DNA from 2 places in the Ramlibacter sp. G4-7 genome. Region 1 is predicted to be linked to the other one. Evidence: predicted binding sites of a transcription regulator. Region 1 holds the regulator's gene; the other holds the start of a gene.

Region 1 (3,408 bases):
GGCATTGTATTGGCCGCGCCCCGCCAGGCCCCCGACGCGTCAGCGTCGTTCCTTGCCTTGTCCTTGCCCGGGATGCTCCGTCGGTGGGAGCGACCTGCGGATGAGTGCGCGTGAAAGTGCGCGCAGCGCCCGGATCTCCGACTGCTGGATGGACACCATCTCCGCGTCGACGCGCTCGCCGCGGGCCATCGCTTCGCGGGAACGGGCAAACGCGCGCTCCTGCTCCAGCAGGCGCCGGTGCACCTGCAGCCACTCGGTGTACTTCTTGGGCTCGACCATGTGCCGGCAATTTCACCCCCGGCTGCGGACAAGCCGGCGTAGGACGCCGCCGGCTGCTGCACGGAAGTGCGGGGCATGTGTGCAAAAGTCGCCATGCGCGACGATCGCCCGACGCCTCAGGACCGGGGTCACGGGCGTCGGGCGGCCCCGGAGTCGCGGCCTGCAGGCCGCGCGCGAGGAACTGGATGCCCGCGTGTCGAAGACGTCGGGCCCGGCGTGCTTACTTCGCGCCGCTGAAGATGACGCTTTGCTTGGTGGCCGCGTTGCGGGCGACCGCGTACAGCCGGCCGTTGTCGATGCGGATGTAGGCGATGCCCGCGAACGCCAGGCCCGGGAGCGCACAGGGGGCGCCGCCGAAGGCGATGTTCAGGTCGTAGGCATTGCCGTCGGTGCGGGGCTTGGCCGTGCCGGTGATGGCGCAGCCGTTGATGGTGCTGGTCACGGCACCGCTTTCCGTCACCGTGAAGACGGCCGGACGCACGCCGAGCGCGAACCCGGCGGTGCCGTTGTAGGAGCCGGCCAGGCGCTGCAGGCTGGGCACGGAGGCGCCCCAGCCCGGATCGTAGGTGCGGGTCTGGAAGCTCAGGGTCGCACCGGTGGCGGTCGTGGTCACGGTGCCGGCCAGGGAGCCGGACTTCAGGAGGGCTGCCACGGTCGACGGCCGGATTCCCGCGCCTTCGGCGCTGAAGTCCAGGGCGTCGGAGGAGGCGAAGGACTCCCCGGTGATCGTCGCCGTGCCCTGGATCGCGCCGCCCACGGTGTTGGCGTCGGTCGTCGAGGAGTACAGCAGGTAATAGGAGCCGTCGGCGAGGGTCACGCCCCCGAGGTCGCGGCCGGAGGCGGTGGTGCCCCACCAGACGTTGGTGGCGGACGCCGGCGCTTCGTCCCCGCCGCCGCAGCCGGCGAGGAGAGCTGCCAGGAGGGCGCCGGTTGCCGCGGCGCGCATGGATCGCAAGGACATAATGTTTCTTGTTGTAAAAACGAAGCCAGTGTCATAGCACGTTGCTCGGCCGTCAAGCGCGCATGTGACGAGCGTGGCGGGGATGCACGCCAGTGGACAGGCGTGCGGAGAATTACCGTGAGGACGCGTGCGGAAGCACTAAGGCGCGTGGCGCAGCCGACACCATCACTTGTGGCTCAGCGCATTGCTCACCAGCCGCGAGGTGATGTCGACGATCTGGATCATGCGGTCGTAGGCCATCCGGGTGGGCCCGATGACGCCCAGCGTCCCCACCACCTGCCCGTCCACCTCGTAGGGCGCGCTCACCACCGAGAGCTCCTCGAACGGCACGATCTGGCTCTCGCCGCCGATGAAGATGCGCACGCCGTCGGCCTGGCTGGAGATATCGAGCAGGCGCATGAGCTGGGTCTTCTGTTCGAACAGCTCGAAGGCGTGCCGCAGGTGCGTCATGTCGCTGGCGAAGTCGCTCACCGCGAGCAGGTTGCGCTCGCCGGCGATCACGACCTCGTCCTGCTCCTGGGTCAGCGCTTCGGAGCTCGCCTCCACCGCGGTCTGCATCAGCGTGGCGATCTCGCCGCGCAGCTGCTCCACCTCGCCTTTCAGCCGCTCGCGCACCTCCTCGATGGTGAGGCCCGCGTAATGCGCATTGAGGTAGTTGGCCGCTTCGGCCAGCTGCGACTGCGTGTAGTCCGCCGCGGTATGCACCACCCGGTTCTGCACGTCGCCCTCGGGCGAGACGATGATGATGAGGAAGCGCCGCTCCGCCAGGCGCAGGAATTCGATGTGGCGGAACACGGAGCTGCGCCGCGGTGCCACCACCACGCCCACGAACTGCGAGAGGCTCGACAGCATGTGCGCCGCATGCGCGATCACCTTCTGCGGCTGGTCCGGGGGCAGCGAGGGCGTCGCGAAATCGTCCCGGCGCGCCGTGAGCATCGTGTCCACGAACAGCCGGTAGCCGCGCGCGGTGGGGATGCGGCCGGCGGAAGTGTGCGGGCTGGCGACCAGCCCGAGCTCCTCCAGGTCCGACATCACGTTGCGGATGGTGGCGGGCGACAGCTCCAGGCCCGAGGCGCGCGACAGCGTGCGCGAACCCACGGGTTGCCCCTCGGCGATATAGCGCTCGATCAGGGCTTTGAGCAACACCTTGGCGCGGTCGTCGAGCATCATTGGAAGGAAGGGGACTGCCCAGCGATTTTAATGATGTAATTTGCGAATGAAATCGATCTTCCGGCAGGTCGCCGTGATCGGCAAGTACCACGCCTCCGTGGCCCCTGCCGTGGCGGCACAAACCCGCAGTGCGCTGGAAGACATTGCGAATTTCCTGACATCCCAGGGCTGCGAGGTGGTGGTGGAACGCGACACCGCCGCACTCATCGGCCTCACCAGCTACCCCACCGCGGAAGTCGCTGCGATCGGCACCCAGTGCGACCTGGGCCTGGTCGTGGGCGGCGACGGCACGATGCTGGGGATAGGGCGGCAGCTCGCGCGCCACGGCGTGCCCCTCATCGGCATCAACCAGGGCCGCCTGGGCTTCATCACCGACATCGCGCTGGACCAGTACCGCAACGTGCTGCCGCCCATGCTGGCGGGCGAGTACGAGGAGGACCAGCGCTCGCTGATGCACGCCAGGGTGATCCGGGACGAGCAGGTGGTGTTCGACGCGCTGGCCATGAACGACGTGGTCGTGAACCGCGGCGCCACCTCCGGCATGGTGGAACTGCGGGTCGAGGTCGACGGCCACTTCGTCGCCAACCAGCGCGCCGACGGCCTGATCGTCGCCTCGCCCACGGGGTCGACGGCGTACGCGCTGTCGGCCGGCGGCCCGCTGCTGCACCCTTCGACCCCCGGCTGGGTGCTGGTTCCCATCGCGCCGCACACGCTGTCGAACCGGCCCATCGTGCTGCCCGACGGGGTGGAGATCGCCATCGAGTTGGTGGCCGGGCGCGATGCCAGCGCCAATTTCGACATGCAGTCGCTCGCTTCACTGTTGCACGGTGACCGCATCACCGTGCGGCGCTCGCAGCACAAGGTACGATTCCTGCATCCCAGGGGTTGGACCTACTTCGACACCCTGCGCAAGAAACTGCACTGGAACGAGGGGACGAGCTAGTGGGCCTCAAACGCATCGCGCTGCGCGACTTCGTCATCGTCCGCGAGCTCGAGCT
Region 2 (3,408 bases), on a different contig from region 1:
GCACCCGCATGCAGGAGCTCGGAGGGGTGATCACCGGGCTGTCCACGGACCCCGCCTCGGTCGCCCGGATCGAGCTGGATGGCAAGGTGGACGAGTTCGGCTCGGCCCGCATCCGCGGCTCGCTCCAGCCGTTCCGCGCGAGCGAGTTCACCGACGTGGACATGGCCTTCCGCAACCTGGAGATGACGCGGCTGACACCTTACTCCGGCAAGTTCGCGGGCCGCAGGATCGAGTCGGGCCGCCTCTCGGTCGACCTGCAATACAGGATCCAGCAGCGGCAACTGGCGGGCACCAACAAGTTCGTCGTCACCAGGCTGAAACTGGGCGAGGCGGTGGACAGCCCGGGGGCGATGAAGCTGCCGCTGGACCTCGCCATCGCGGTGCTGGAGGACAGCAACGGCGTCATCGACCTCGACCTGCCCGTGTCCGGCAACCTGGACGATCCGCAGTTCAGCTACGGCGCCGTCGTGTGGAAGGCGATCGTCAACGTGCTGACCAAGATCGTGACGGCGCCCTTCCGTGCGCTGGCGGGACTCCTGGGCGGGAACAGCGAGAACTTCGAATCGGCCGGATTCGACCCGGGCAGCAGCGCCCTGCTGCCGCCGGAGCAGGAGAAGCTCAAGGTGCTGGCCGACGCGCTGGCGAAGCGGCCGGCGCTCACGGTCACGATCGAGCCGGGCTTCGATCCCGAGGCCGACCGCCACGCGCTGCAGGACGCGGCGATGCGGCGCGAGGCTGCCGCGGCGGCGGGCGTGCAGCTGGCCGCGGGTGAACCGCCGGGGCCGGTGGACGTCAACGTCTCCAAGGTCCAGACCTGGCTGGAGGACCGCTACGCCAGGAGCGTCGGCCAGGCCGAATACGACAAGCTGCGGGCCGGCTACAAGGACCCGAACGCGGGCGCTGCCGCGCGCGCGATGGACAGCGAGTTCGTGCAACGCCTGGGCCGACGCTTCAAGTCGCGCAGCGAGGGACCCGCCTCGCCCTTTCACACCGAACTGCTGCAGCAACTCACCCGCAAGGTGCCGGTCAGCGACGAGGCGCTGCTGCAACTGGCGCAGGCGCGCGCCGACGCACTGCGGGGCGAGATCGTCAAAGCCGGGCTGGATGCGTCCCGGGTCGCCGTCGCCGCCCCGCACCCGCAGCCCGTGCGCGACAAGCTGGTCGGCAGCGGGTTCGCGCTGGGCGCCGGCGCCGCACCGGCCACGGGAGTGCGTACCTCGGGCCTGTCCCGCTGAGGCAGCCCCTCCCGCTGCGTTCGAAAGTTCTCGTTTTCAGCGGGGAAATACTCCGCAAATGCGCTGTAGGCGGCCGACGACATGCCGCCCCGCTTGAAACTGACAGGACTTCCCTTATCATTAGCACTCGTTGGAGTTGAGTGCTAGCAGCAGAGCTGGCGCCCTCCACGTCAAGTTAACTAGCGCTAACTTAGTTGGCGCTTTTTGATGTCCCCCTGTATCCGATGAAGGAGATGCAATGAAACTTCGCCCCCTGCACGATCGCGTGATCGTCAAGCGCCTCGAACAAGAAACCAAGACGGCCTCGGGCATCGTGATCCCCGACAACGCCGCCGAGAAGCCTGACCAGGGTGAAGTGCTGGCCATCGGCCCCGGCCGCAAGACCGACAAGGGCGAGCTGATCGCCCTGAACGTCAAGGTCGGCGACCGCGTGCTGTTCGGCAAGTACAGCGGCCAGACCGTCAAGGTCGACGGCGACGAACTGCTGGTCATGAAGGAAGACGACCTGTTCGCGGTCGTCGAGCGCTGATCCCTTCGCACCCCCATCCACTGAATATCCGGAGTAAACAACATGGCTGCTAAAGACGTGGTTTTCGGCGCTGACGCGCGCCACCGCATGGTCGAAGGCGTGAACATCCTGGCCAACGCGGTCAAGGTGACCCTCGGCCCCAAGGGCCGCAACGTGGTGCTCGAGCGCTCCTTCGGCGCCCCCACCGTGACCAAGGACGGCGTGTCCGTGGCCAAGGAAGTCGAGCTGAAGGACAAGCTGCAGAACATGGGCGCGCAGATGGTCAAGGAAGTCGCTTCCAAGACCAGCGACAACGCCGGTGACGGCACCACCACCGCCACCGTGCTGGCCCAGGCCATCGTGCGCGAAGGCATGAAGTACGTGGCCGCCGGCATGAACCCGATGGACCTCAAGCGCGGCATCGACAAGGCCGTCCTGGCCCTGACCGAGCAGCTGAAGAAGGCCTCCAAGCCCACGACGACCTCCAAGGAAATCGCGCAGGTCGGCTCCATCTCCGCCAACAGCGACGAATCGATCGGCAAGATCATCGCCGACGCGATGGACAAGGTCGGCAAGGAAGGCGTGATCACCGTCGAAGACGGCAAGTCGCTGGACAACGAGCTGGATGTCGTCGAAGGCATGCAGTTCGACCGCGGCTACCTCAGCCCCTACTTCATCAACAACCCCGAGAAGCAGAGCGCGCTCCTGGACAACCCCTTCGTGCTGCTGTACGACAAGAAGGTTTCCAGCATCCGTGACCTGCTGCCCGTGCTCGAGCAAGTGGCCAAGGCTTCCCGCCCGCTGCTGATCATCGCGGAAGAAGTCGAAGGCGAAGCGCTGGCCACGCTGGTGGTCAACACCATCCGCGGCATCCTCAAGGTCGTGGCCGTCAAGGCTCCGGGCTTCGGCGACCGCCGCAAGGCCATGCTGGAAGACATCGCCATCCTGACCGGCGGCAAGGTGATTTCGGAAGAAGTCGGCCTGACGCTGGAAAAGGTGACGCTGGCCGACCTGGGCCAGGCCAAGCGCATCGAAGTGGGCAAGGAAAACACCACCATCATCGACGGCGCCGGCGCCGCTGCCGACATCGAAGCGCGCGTCAAGCAGGTGCGCGTGCAGATCGAGGAAGCCACGTCCGACTACGACCGTGAGAAGCTGCAGGAGCGCGTGGCCAAGCTGGCCGGCGGCGTTGCGGTGATCAAGGTCGGTGCCGCGACCGAAGTGGAAATGAAGGAAAAGAAGGCGCGCGTCGAAGACGCGCTGCACGCCACCCGCGCTGCCGTGGAAGAAGGCATCGTGGCCGGCGGCGGCGTGGCGTTGCTGCGTGCCCGCCAGGCTGCTGGCGCCATCAAGGGCGACAACGCCGACCAGGACGCCGGCATCAAGCTGGTGCTCAAGGCGGTCGAGTCTCCCCTGCGCGAGATCGTCGGCAACGCCGGCGGCGAGCCGAGCGTGGTGGTCAACGCCGTGCTGGGCGGCAAGGGCAACTACGGCTTCAACGCCGCCAACGATACCTACGGCGACATGATCGAGATGGGTATCCTGGACCCGACCAAGGTGACCCGCACCGCGCTGCAGAACGCCGCGTCGGTCGCGTCCCTGATGCTGACCACCGAAGCCATGGTCGCGGAAGCGCCCAAGGACGACGCTCCGGCCATGCCGGGC

What was found. Region 1 encodes HrcA, which represses chaperone genes, less so after heat shock. Its sites were predicted from a motif close to TTAGCACTCNNNNNNNNNGAGTGCTAA; they were not measured.
Region 2: groES (co-chaperone GroES) is a predicted target of HrcA. The motif match lies at 1,356-1,382, and genes of this name have one in related genera.

Annotation. Positions count from the first base shown of each region.
Region 1 is NZ_JBYNTT010000008.1:144,058-147,465, forward strand. It holds gene AC3EGR_RS13015 (hypothetical protein) at 40-279, opposite strand; gene AC3EGR_RS13020 (hypothetical protein) at 500-1,240, opposite strand; gene hrcA (heat-inducible transcriptional repressor HrcA) at 1,406-2,407, opposite strand; gene AC3EGR_RS13030 (NAD kinase) at 2,457-3,353, shown strand; gene recN (DNA repair protein RecN) at 3,353-3,408, shown strand, end outside.
Region 2 is NZ_JBYNTT010000034.1:288-3,695, reverse strand. It holds gene AC3EGR_RS25275 (DUF748 domain-containing protein) at 1-1,235, shown strand, start outside; gene groES (co-chaperone GroES) at 1,474-1,764, shown strand; gene groL (chaperonin GroEL) at 1,807-3,408, shown strand, end outside.